DNA from 4 places in the Kurthia sp. YJT4 genome. Region 1 is predicted to be linked to each of the others. Evidence: riboswitches for the same ligand, from Rfam matches in the RefSeq annotation. Region 1 holds a riboswitch; each other region holds the start of a gene.

Region 1 (3,121 bases):
TATGATTTAGAACAACAGCTAAATCATATTGAAGTATCGATTCAATTGAAAAAATAAAAAGAAAGAATCGCACAATCATAAGTGTGATTCTTTCTTGTATTTAGACTATTTCCACGTGAAACCTTGTGAAGCAAGGAAATCTTTAATGAACGGACGTTGTTGGTTTACTAAGTAATCCGCCATTTGTTTCGTCCAGTTCGTTACTTTTTGATTAGCATTACGGTTTAAGTAGTACTCGCCAAGTTCTTTATCATATTGTGTTAATAGTGCGTCATATTTTTCTACATCATAACCATTTTCATGTACAATTGCTTCCACTGGTAAACGTGGTTTTGTATCATTTGTTTTCGTTGGTTTGCCGATTGTCATCGCAAACATCGGGAAGACGTATTCAGGTAGGTTGAATAATTCGCTAATTTCTTTTGGATTATTACGTGCGCCGCCAATATAGCAAATACCGTAGCCTTCAGCTTCAGCTGCGATGACGAAGTTTTGAGCAAATAAGCTAACATCTGCTACACCGACTAAGACATTTTCAGCTGAATCAGCTGTAATATCAATATCGTATTTTTGACCAGCAATTTGAAGGCGCTTGAAGTCTACACAGAATAGGAAAGAAGCGCCAGCTGTTTTGAATTGGAAATCATTATTCGATAATTCGCCAAGTTTCGCTTTTTTCTCAGGATCTGTCACATGAATCACACTATATGCTTGTACAAAGTGTGATGTTGCAGCCATCTGTGCAGTTTCGATTAAATCATATACCACTTCTTTTGGAATTTCTTCGCCTGTATATTTACGGACAGAAGTATGACTACGTAATAATTCTTTTACTTGATTCATGATTCATTCAACTCCTATTGTCATTTGTATTCAAAGACTATGCTACCATAAATGCTCATCTTATTCGAAAACCTTTGATTCATTTTTTAATTTTTTTCTTCTATGTTACTTTTAAATAATTTTTGCATTTTAAAAGAATTAAATCAGTATAATAAAAATTTTCAGAAAAAAGATTGACGAATGAAAAATAGATGACTATACTAGATAGAAATTGATGGAAACATTATATGTTTAAAACCTTTATCAAGAGTGGCGGAGGGATAGGCCCTGCGATGCCCAGCAACCAGTTTCTTTTTTGAAACCAAGGTGCTAATTCCTACAGATTTTTTATCGGATCTGACAGATAAGGGGAGGACCATGTTCGATACAGCCCTCTTCTTACCTAAGAAGAGGGCTTTTTTATAAAATCCTTCTCCTATAATTCCTTATTCCGATGTCCATCATCATAATTCATTTTAGGAGGAATCATATATGACAGAATTCAAAAAAGAAACATTAGCCGTACATGGCGGACAATCACCAGACCCCGTAACAGGAGCGATTGCAGTACCTATTTACCGTACAACTGCATATCAATTTAATGATTCAGAACATGCTCGTAAATTATTCGCACTAGAAGAAGCAGGCAATATTTATTCACGCATTATGAATCCAACAGTGGATGTGTTTGAAAAACGTGTTGCCTTATTAGAGGGTGGAACAGCAGCAGTTGCCCTATCTTCAGGTATGGCTGCTATCTCATTTAGTATTTTAAATATTGCACGTGCAGGAGATCATATTGTAGCTGCGAATAGTCTATATGGTGGCACGTACAATTTATTTGCGAATACACTTCCACGTTACGGTATTACAACAACTTTCGTTGATGAGCGCGAACCTGAGAAGTTTGCAGAAGCGATTCAAGAGAACACAAAAGCGCTATATGTTGAAACAATCGGAAATCCAAGTTTATCAGTAGTTGACTTAGAAGCATTTGCAAAAATTGCACATGAACATCAAATTCCACTCATCGTCGATAATACATTTGCTTCACCAGTTGGATGTAACCCGATTGAACATGGTGCAGATATTGTGATTCACTCGGCAACAAAGTGGATTGGTGGACATGGTACAACAATAGGTGGAATCGTAGTGGATGCAGGGAAGTTCGACTGGACGCAGGGTAAATTCCCAGACTATACAGAACCAGATGCTTCTTATCATGGTATTCGCTATGGTGTGGATGCACCGAATGCAGCGTTTGCAACACGTTTACGCGTTCAATTATTACGTGACTTCGGTCCGACATTGAGTGCAGATGCAGCCTTTAACTTCTTACAAGGTTTAGAGACACTTCATTTACGTGTGCTACGTCATAATGAAAATGCACATAAAGTAGCGACATTCTTACGCAATCATGAACAAGTGGAATGGGTACACTATAATGGATTTGAAGATAGTGAGTATGCGCCACTCATAGAAAAATATTTAAAAAATGGTGCAGGTTCTGTTTTAACATTTGGCATTAAAGGTGGGCGTGAAGCAGGTCGCAAGTTTATTGATGCGATTGAACTATTCTCACATGTAGCCAATGTAGGCGATGCGCGTTCATTAATTATTCATCCAGCTTCAACAACACATCAACAATTAAATGAAGAAGAACTTATTCAATCAGGTGTGCCAGAAGAACTCATTCGTTTATCAATCGGCCTTGAAAATGCAGAAGATCTAACTCATGCGTTAGAGCAAGCATTCCAACAAGTAACAGTGGTCGCAAAATAGGTTCTAAAATCAGTTATATATAATAGAAGGAACTGACTCAATCCGTTGTAGGCAGTTCCTTTTATTTTCTAAAATTCAGTATTTAGTGACCTCTTAGAAAAAACAATTGTCCTTCTGAAAAAGAATTTTCTTGAAATATGTCTTTAAATACGTTAGAATTTTCATTAAGTTGTGAAATGAACGTTCAAAATAAACAAATTAAATTTAATCATTGGAGGCGAACAATATGACAGCAGTGAAGGTGGCAATCCTAGGGTTCGGAACGGTAGGAGAAGGCATTTTTAACATTTTGAAAGAAAAGCGAAAGCAATTGAAAGAAACACTGGGTGTGGACATCGAAGTAGCAAAAATTTTAGTCCATAATGTTTCAAAAGAGCGCGAAGGTGTAGATGCGTCTTTATTAACGAATCGTTTTGAAGATATTTTAGCATTGCCACAATTAGACGTTGTCTTTGAAGCAATTGTTGGAGAAGAACCAGCATATGGTTATTTAGATGCAGCAATTGAAAAAGGAGCG
Region 2 (3,121 bases), 1.0 Mb from region 1:
AAATAACGAACGGAATCGAACGGAAAATATTCACGATTGCTCCTGTTAAAAAGTTCACAACCTTATTCGCCCATAATTGGTGCGGTGCTGTTAAGAATAAAATAATCCCTAGCACTAGACCTAAAATAAATGTAATAATTGTTGAAACACCTGTCATATAAAGTGTTTCTAGCGTGGCTTGCCACATTCCTTCCCAATCAACATTTGGGAATAATCCTGTTGCCTCATTATTCATGTGACATCACCTCCGACTTAATTCCTTCAGCAGTTAAATAAGCTACTGCCTTTTCAACTTCTTCATCTGTTCCAGCAAGTTGTACGATTAACGTACCGTATGGACCACTTTTTGTCGGAGATATATTGCCATGTACAATATTTACATCGACATTAAACTGACGAATGAGTTGTGTCATAATCGGTTGCTCTGTTTTTGAGCCGACAAAGAATAATTTAATTAACTTTCCATGTTGGTATTGTTCTTTAATTTGTTCAATCGACTCTTGTTGCCCTACTGTATTCGTTACTTGTTGAACGAATCGTTGTGTAACAGGTGCTTGTGGTGCGTCGAATACTTGAAGAACATCGCCTTCTTCTACGACTTTCCCTTGCTCCATTACGGCTACACGATGACAGATTTTACGAATAACGTGCATCTCATGTGTAATTAAAATAATCGTAATACCGAGTTTTTCATTTACACTGCGTAATAAGTCTAAAATTGAATCCGTTGTTTCAGGGTCTAATGCTGATGTAGCTTCATCACAGAGTAATACTTCTGGGTCATTTGCAAGTGCACGCGCAATCCCTACACGTTGTTTTTGACCACCTGATAATTGTGATGGATAAGCCTTTTCGCGTCCTGTTAACCCAACAAGTTCAATTAATTCAGCTACTTTCTTCTTTTTCGCAGCTGAATCAATACCTGCAATTTCTAAAGGAAAAGCGATATTCTCTTCTACTGTTCTTGACCAAAGTAGATTGAAATGTTGGAATACCATACTAATTTTATGACGTGCTGCACGAAGTTTAGCGCCTTTAATTTTTGAAATATCTTCACCATTTACAATTACAGAACCACTTGTTGGTTTCTCTAAGCCATTAAATAAACGAATCATCGTACTCTTACCAGCACCACTGTAACCGATAATACCGAAGATTTCACCATCTTGGATAGTTAAGTTTACTTGATCGACAGCTGTGAGGGGACCATTTGAAGTTTTATATTGTTTTGTCACATTGCTGAGTTGAATCAAATTGTTTCCCACCTTTTTCGAACTTTATTCATAAAAAAACCCCTTCTGTCAGACAACAGAAGGGTTTAAACATCATAAAATATGCTAAACCGTTCTCTCATCTCTCAAAGACCATACAGTCCTTGCGTGAATTGGCACCTTTTCACATAATGTGATGGTTGCCGGGCTTCATAGGGCACTTCCCTCCACCTCTCTTTATAAGAGCAACGAATTAAGTTCATTTAGTTATTGTAGATACTTTATCACTTCTAAATTGAAAGGTCAATACTTCTTTAAAATTTTTTCAAATAAATGTGGTACTGACTGAAAGGCATAAATTTTCTCTACTAACTCGCCATTTTGCGTAATAAGAAGGCAAGGTACACTTTCAATTTCAAAGTCATACGCTAATTGCTCCATATAATTTAAGTTGGCTTTTCCCATTGAAACATGTTCGATTGCTTGCTCCGTTACATCCATCATTCTTAATGCAACTTGGCAAGTTCCACACATTGGTGTATAGAGGTAAAAAGCTGTTTTTTCTTGGGACTTCACTTGTTCTTCCCATTGTTCACGTGTCCATTCTTGCATTATTGTCATCCTTTATCTAATAAGTAACCTGACTTAATCTTAAATTTAGCTCCTTGTAACACTTTTGCTAAATGATAACGCGGCGTGCGTTCAACACCACCGTAACGCGGTAATGTATAAAGATGATGTGTATTGGGATATTCTTGTTGTACAAGCTTACGAAGTTTCTCGCCCATATCATCTGCATCGAAAAATGCATAAAAATCACAACTCTCATAAGGTTGTAATAGTTCATCTAAACGATGAGGACTTACAGTTCCGTTTGTACAGACAATCTCAACAGGTTCATTCAAAATAGGCTTTAACTGTAAACAATCTTGTCTACCTTCTACAATGAGGACTTTCTCAATAATCTTCATACACACCATCCCATCTGATTCCTTATTCTTTTTTCTGTTCTTTCTTACTTTATTTATACCATATTTTCGGTATATTTTTGTAGGAATAGTGCTTATAAAAAAAGCGCATAGAAAAAACTTTACATACTTTACAAAAAATAAAAAAAGAAGACAACTGAAATCAGTGTCTTCTAATCAAATCGGCATGAAAACGCGCACCTACATGAAAGGGGTGCTATTAACCTGCGACTACTTCTTCATATTGTTCAGCAGTTAATAAAGCTTCTAGTTGTGCAGCGTCAGAAGGTTTTACGACAACCATCCAAGCTTTTTCGTAAGGTGATTCGTTTACTAGCTCTGGGCTATCTTCTAACTCCTCATTTACTTCTACTACTTCACCTGAAAGTGGTGCATATAGCTCAGAAACTGTTTTTACAGACTCAACGCTACCGAATGGTTGATCGATTGTTAATTCATCGCCTACAGATGGTAGTTCAACGAATACGATGTCACCTAGTTCAGATTGTGCAAATTCTGTAATACCGATACGTACTGTACCGTCTTCTTGTAAAACCCACTCATGCTCTTTTGAATAACGTAAATTAGTTGGAATGCTCATTTTTTTACCCCTCCATGAAATATGTAATGTTAATTTCATCTATAGTGTTACATATTTTTTCTGCAAATACAAGTCATTTTAGTTATTTTTTCCAATTTTCAATAAATTTATTTTCATTGAAGCCGACTGTGACACGCTCTCCATCGTACGTAATTGGGCGTTTAATCAACATGCCATCGCTTGCTAATAACTCTAATTGTTCGGATTCTGACATTTCTGCCAAACGATCTTTTAATCCTAACTCCCGATATTTCATACCCGATGTATTAAAGAATTTTTTAAGCGGTAAACCACTTTTTTCTTGCATCTCTTTTACTTCTTCAGCTGTTGGTGTTTCTGTC
Region 3 (3,121 bases), 910 kb from region 1:
AAGCGTAAATCGGTACATTAACAGCTCCCGATTTTGCCTCGTAATCATGTTTTGTAGCACCTGTAATTAACGTTGTTTCAATTTGCTCTTTAGTCATGTACAACAGCCTCGCTTTCTAATACGTTAAATACGTTTTGTAAATCCGCAATTAAATCTTCTGCTTCCTCAATGCCAACTGAGAAACGAAGAAGTGAATCATCCACGCCACGCGCATTGCGAATTTCTTCCGGAATGTCTGCATGTGTTTGCGTTGTTGGGTACGTAATAAATGATTCCACACCGCCTAAACTTTCAGCGAAAGCAATCAGTTTTAAATTACGTAAGAATGGATCAATCTGTTTTCCAGATTGTAGACGGAAGGATACCATGCCACCGCGTCCAGCATATAAAACGTCACGTATATGTGGCGACTTCTCTAAAAATGCCACAATCGCCTGAGCGTTTGCTGTATGTTGTTTCATACGAAGGTGTAATGTTTTTAAACCGCGAAGTAGTAACCAGCTATCAAAAGGTGAGAGTGTCATACCAATCGCATTATGTTGTAAGAAAAGACGTTCACTTAGTTCAGTACCTTTTGACACAACCAGTCCTGCTAATACATCATTATGTCCACCAATATATTTTGTGCCACTATGCATAACAATATCTGCACCTAACTCAATTGGGCGTTGATAGTACGGTGTTAAAAATGTATTGTCGACAATCAATAAAATGCCATATTTTTTCGCAATTTTCACACATTCTTCGATAGAAATTTCCTGCATTAAAGGATTCGTCGGCGTTTCTAAGAAAATCGCCTTAACAGGATGTTCAATAACAAGTTGTTCCACCTCTTCAAGAGATGAAAAGTCGTTAAAGATTGCTTGAATACCATATTGTGCTTCATATTGTGTTGCCAGTCGGTATGTGCCACCATATAAATCCTCCGGGTAAATCACTGCATCACCTGTTTTAAATAGCGAGAGGATTAAATGAATTGCAGCCATACCGCTACTACAGGCGAAACAAGCATCTCCGCCTTCTAAACGTGCAAATTCCTCCTCTAATACCAATCGCGTTGGATTTTTTGTACGCGTGTAATCAAAGCCTGTTGATTCTCCAAGACCTGCATGGCGGTAAGCAGTTGAAAGGTAGATTGGGGCGTTGATTGCACCTGTTTTTTCATCTGAATGTGTTCCCACCTGAGTTAAAAGTGTTTCGATTTTTGTCATTGTCCTCATCCTTTTTTGTGTAATAAAAAAAGTTTTCTTCTAATAGTAAGAAGAAAACTCTATGTAAGAGTGATTCTTCTTATCTTCAAGAACTGCGTCTTACTGGATTTAGCACCTGTCCCTTTAAAGAGGGGGTTGCTGAGATTTCATCGGGCCATGTCCCTCCATCTCTCTCGATAAGAAAACCTATTTAATTAATCGATTATTAGTCAATTAATGGAATCTTACCATGCAAACAGCGAAATTTCAAGCTAAATTAAATAATTATTCAGAATTTAGAGAAGATAAAAAAAGAACCGTAGTCTAAACTACGATTCCCATTTGATTATTTTTTTGTCATTGTTACAAAGTCTTTGTAGACGTAATTTTTTTGACCGTTGAAGTCGAACTCAACCCAACCAAATTTACTTGTAGAATTCACATGAATTTTCGTACCTTTTTTCAAAATACCAAGTGATTTTCCTTTTGTTGAAGCTGTTTTATAGTAATATACATTCGATTTAATTGTCGCATTTCCAGCTTTTTTTGAAGGAACTTTTGATACAAGTGTGTCAGTTGTTGGTTTTTTAGTTGTTGTTGGTTTCTTTGTTGTTGGTTTTTTCTTTGTATTCAACTTCACGTGATCTTTTGAAATATAAGCCAATTTATTATTGAACTTCACTTGGTACCAATATGTTGTTTCTTTATAAATCGTAACATTTGTTCCTTTTGTTAATGTACCAAGATTTTTTGATTTTGGTGTAGATGCCGCACGTACGATTACGTCTTTTGACACAACACCTTCTTTTTTTGTGGCAGCAAAAGCTTCCGTAGCAGGTAAAGTATAAGGTAGAGTAGCACCTGTTAACATCCCAAATGCTAATACGTATTTTGTTAATTTCATTTTGAATCACTCCTCGATTGCTTATACTAGCACTTTTTATCATAAAAGAATAGGGAATATCCGTTTATGTTGCGAGAAAAATGTTATTTTATGAAAAATAGGGCATTTGATATGGAAATAAAAAACAAAGACTAGGACAGAAGCAAAGTAAATACTTAGCTAGCCTAGTCTTTGGTCAGATTAAATTTTAAATTGTTGAACTAAATCACGTAATGAATCTGCTTGACGTGACAATTCTTCAGAAGATGCATAAATTTCTTGAATAGATGCAGAGCCTTGTTCAGCCGCCGCTGCCGATTGATCCGCTTGATGTGCTGTATGTTCTGCCATCGAGTTTACTGCGATGAACGACTGCATAACATCTTGACTGACATTCTTCGTCTCAGCGATTCGCGTTACCATGTTTTCAATAATACGAATCGTTTTCTCTGTCTCGCGTGTAATGGCATCGAATGTTTGAATCGTTTCATTCGTAATTTCGACCCCTTGAATGACTTTCGACACGCCAGCCTCATTTTGCTTGACCATGACCGAAATCTCGTCTTGAATCGTGTGTACAATCGTTGCTACTTCACTTGCAGCGCGTTGTGATTGTTCTGCAAGCTTTCGGACTTCATCTGCTACTACCGCGAAGCCTTTACCATGTTCACCTGCACGTGCCGCTTCAATCGCCGCATTTAAGGCAAGTAAGTTCGTCTGTTCAGCAATACTCGTAATCGTTCCGATAATCGATGTGATTTCCTCAGAACTTTCACCAAGACCTGTGACAGTTTGGTTCGTATTCGCAATAACTTCTTCAATCTCCATCATCGATTTTGCAGACTGTTGGATTTTATTTTGTCCTTCTTTTGCTGCTTCACGCATTGTCGCTGAAGTTTGACGTAAATCCTGTGCATCATCATTCAGTTGCAGTGTTGTTTCTTCTAGATGTGACATTTTGTTAGATGATTGCTCCATTGAACGAATCGTCTGTTCGCTGCTCTCTGCGATTTCCGCAGTTGAGTTCGCAATCTGTTGAATTGTTGTC
Region 4 (3,121 bases), 1.1 Mb from region 1:
TAATAGTTTTTCATCTTGAACGAGTGCGATGCGTACATGGTTTCTGCCCGATGCACCGAAGATCGAACCGGGTACAAGTACAACGCCTGTTTGTTCAATAACATGATAGACAAATTCTTTGTCATCCATCTGTTGTTGCGGATACTTCGCATAAACGAACATACCACCAGCAGATGGTGCGAGTTCCCAACCAATTGCTTCAAGACCTTCTGATAGTACACGATGTCTTGTCGAAAAAATGGTACGCAATTCATCTGTAATTGATTCCGCATTGTCGAGTGCAACACATGCCGCATCTTGAATTGGACGGAATGTACCATAATCAAGGTGTGATTTGAGTTCGCCCAATGTTTCAATGACGGAAGCGTTTCCAACGATATACGCAATACGAGCGCCTGCAAGACTAAAGCTCTTAGAAAGTGAATTAATCTCGACACCCACTTCTTTTGCACCTGGTACTTCCAAAAAGCTAAGCGGCTTTGTACCTTCAAAATAGAATTCTGAGTAGGCGGCATCGTGAATGACGATTAAGTTATGTTTTTTCGCAAAAGCAATCGCCTTTTCAAAGAATGCGACAGAAGGCATTGCTGGAACGGGATTCCCTGGAAGATTTAAAATGAGCATTTTCGCACGTGCACAAATATCTTCTGGAATGGCATCAAAATCAGGTAAAAACTGATGTTCAGCTGTTAATGGCATCGCATACGCTTCACATTTTGCGAGATGAATGCCTGCTGCATAAGCTACATAGGCAGGGTCCGTTGTTAAGACGATATCTCCTGGATCACAAAATGCGAGCGGTAAGTGCACAAGTCCTTCCTGAGAACCCATCGTTTGAATGATCTCTGTTTGTGGATCTAATTCCACGCCACTACGACGTTGATAATAGTTGGCAACTGCTTCATGAAATCGCTCCGTTCCACCGAGCGTATAGCCATAACTATCAGCCTTTTCAGCTTGTTTTGCTAATTCTTCTCGCACAATTTGAGCAGGTGGTAAGTCAGGACTTCCCAAACTTAAATCAATAATTTTTGTGCCTGTTGCCGCTTTCTTTTTTGCAGCAGCTTTTAAACTACCGAAAATGGCTTTCGGAAATTGATTCATTAATGTTGAACGATGCATCGTCATCATGTTGTGTCACTCCTTTAATTCGCTTATTTCTTCTTTATTTTACCATATTGTATTTGGCTAAAAACACTATTTACGTTTTTTAACGAGAGATTTTATTGAATTATCAGAAATGTTTGCTATTAAAGTATGGTTCTGCTATGATAGTTAATAATTCAATATTGTCTTATCAAGAGAAGCCGAGGGAATGGCCCGATGACGCTTCAGCAACCTCTGTTTAAAACAGAAAGGTGCTAATTCCTACAGAAGCTCCATTATGCTTCTGATAGATAAGAGTCGGATACATATGTGTAACCTCATTCTTATCAAAGAGTGAGGTTTTTTTATATTTAAAGGGGGAGTTTCATCATGCCAATCAATATACCAAGTGGGCTACCAGCAACTGAAATTTTAAAAGAGGAAAAGATTTTCATTATGGACGAAGTGCGTTCGACAAGCCAGAACATTCGTCCGTTAAATATTTTAATTTTTAACTTAATGCCTGAAAAAGAAAAGACCGAGTTACAATTACTTCGTCTTTTAGGAAATACACCACTTCAAGTAAATGTTACGTTTTTAAATACGGCGACACATGAATCAAAAAATGTTAGTAAAAATCATTTAGAGTCATTTTATACGACGTTTGAACATGTAAAACACCGTAAATTTGACGGTATGATTATTACAGGAGCGCCAATTGAATTATTTGAATTCCATGAAGTTGATTTTTGGGATGAGATGGTCGAGATTATGGAATGGACGAAAACAAATGTCACGTCTGTTTTGAATATTTGTTGGGGCGCACAAGCGGCACTCTACTATCATTATGGTATTGGAAAATATACATTACCGTCAAAATGTTCGGGTGTGTTCGATCACATCGTGCATGATAGTACCGTTAAGTTAATTCGCGGATTTAATGATGTATATACAGCACCACATTCACGTAATACCTCTGTTTCAAGAGAGGCTATTTTAAACCATCCTGATTTAGAACTCGTGTCTGAATCAGACGAAGCAGGGGCATTTATTATCGTATCGCGTGATGAAAAACAAATTATGATTACAGGTCATTTAGAATATGATGCAGATACATTAAAGCAAGAATATGACCGTGATGTTGCAAAGGGCATCGAACCGCAAGTACCAAAACACTATTTCCCGAACGACGATCCAACGAAAAAACCGTTGAATCGTTGGCGTTCACACACGCATCTATTATTCTCCAATTGGTTGAATTACTATGTGTACCAAGAAACACCGTATGAATGGGAATAAACAGCAAACCATCTTTTTTCGTGTATATTCGAAAGAAGATGGTTTTATTATTGGACATGATATAATTCATAGTAGAGACGCTTTGATAAGAAATGAGGAAAGATAATGAAGAAAACAATTGGCATTTTAGCGCATGTAGATGCAGGGAAGACCACCTTTTCAGAGCAATTACTTTTTCATACGAAAAGTATTCGCACCATTGGGCGTGTCGATCATCAAAATGCACATTTAGATTTGCATGAGATTGAACAACAGCGTGGCATTACCGTTTTTGCGGAACAGGCCACTTTTACATATCGAGAAAATGATTATACGGTGATTGATACACCAGGACATGTCGACTTCGCGGCAGAGATGGAGCGTTCGATTATGGCACTGGATGGGGCAATTCTTCTATTAAATGGAACAGACGGTGTACAGGGACATACAGAAACAGTTTATCGTTTACTAAGAAAATATCGTATTCCTACACTGTTTTTCGTTAATAAAATGGATTTAATTAGTGCCAATGCAGCAACAGTGACAGAAGAAATTCAACAAGAATTAATGGAATATGCACTACCATTTCATGACTGGGCAACAGGAATAGAAGAATTTGCAGGACGAGATGAGCAATATTTAGAAGACTATTTAGAAGAAAGTTTATCCGAAAGCGAATGGCAAAAAAGGCTTTCAAAAGCTTTCATGGCACAAGAGCTTTCACCGATTTTATATGGCTCAGCATTAAAAGATGAAG

The links. A riboswitch is a leader RNA that binds a small molecule or an ion and turns the genes downstream of it on or off. The one in region 1 is predicted to bind S-adenosylmethionine.
Region 2: another riboswitch for S-adenosylmethionine. It lies ahead of QN089_RS11490 (methionine ABC transporter ATP-binding protein); the one in region 1 lies ahead of QN089_RS01040 (O-acetylhomoserine aminocarboxypropyltransferase/cysteine synthase family protein).
Region 3: another riboswitch for S-adenosylmethionine. It lies ahead of QN089_RS05300 (aminotransferase class I/II-fold pyridoxal phosphate-dependent enzyme); the one in region 1 lies ahead of QN089_RS01040 (O-acetylhomoserine aminocarboxypropyltransferase/cysteine synthase family protein).
Region 4: another riboswitch for S-adenosylmethionine. It lies ahead of metA (homoserine O-acetyltransferase MetA); the one in region 1 lies ahead of QN089_RS01040 (O-acetylhomoserine aminocarboxypropyltransferase/cysteine synthase family protein).

What each region holds. Positions count from the first base shown of each region.
Region 1 is NZ_CP126689.1:200,026-203,146, forward strand. Features, by position in the region: gene QN089_RS01030 (5-oxoprolinase subunit C family protein) at 1-57, shown strand, start outside; gene nfsA (oxygen-insensitive NADPH nitroreductase) at 106-843, opposite strand; SAM riboswitch class I at 1,081-1,193, shown strand; gene QN089_RS01040 (O-acetylhomoserine aminocarboxypropyltransferase/cysteine synthase family protein) at 1,315-2,604, shown strand; gene QN089_RS01045 (homoserine dehydrogenase) at 2,831-3,121, shown strand, end outside.
Region 2 is NZ_CP126689.1:2,311,831-2,314,951, forward strand. Features, by position in the region: gene QN089_RS11485 (methionine ABC transporter permease) at 1-235, opposite strand, end outside; gene QN089_RS11490 (methionine ABC transporter ATP-binding protein) at 228-1,253, opposite strand; SAM riboswitch class I at 1,348-1,457, opposite strand; gene QN089_RS11495 (thioredoxin family protein) at 1,515-1,823, opposite strand; gene QN089_RS11500 (toprim domain-containing protein) at 1,829-2,182, opposite strand; gene gcvH (glycine cleavage system protein GcvH) at 2,400-2,780, opposite strand; gene QN089_RS11510 (arsenate reductase family protein) at 2,863-3,121, opposite strand, start outside.
Region 3 is NZ_CP126689.1:1,109,265-1,112,385, forward strand. Features, by position in the region: gene QN089_RS05295 (aminotransferase class I/II-fold pyridoxal phosphate-dependent enzyme) at 1-97, opposite strand, end outside; gene QN089_RS05300 (aminotransferase class I/II-fold pyridoxal phosphate-dependent enzyme) at 90-1,211, opposite strand; SAM riboswitch class I at 1,288-1,394, opposite strand; gene QN089_RS05305 (SH3 domain-containing protein) at 1,537-2,094, opposite strand; gene QN089_RS05310 (methyl-accepting chemotaxis protein) at 2,275-3,121, opposite strand, start outside.
Region 4 is NZ_CP126689.1:1,304,701-1,307,821, forward strand. Features, by position in the region: gene QN089_RS06340 (aminotransferase class I/II-fold pyridoxal phosphate-dependent enzyme) at 1-1,128, opposite strand, end outside; SAM riboswitch class I at 1,292-1,404, shown strand; gene metA (homoserine O-acetyltransferase MetA) at 1,477-2,385, shown strand; gene QN089_RS06350 (elongation factor G) at 2,491-3,121, shown strand, end outside.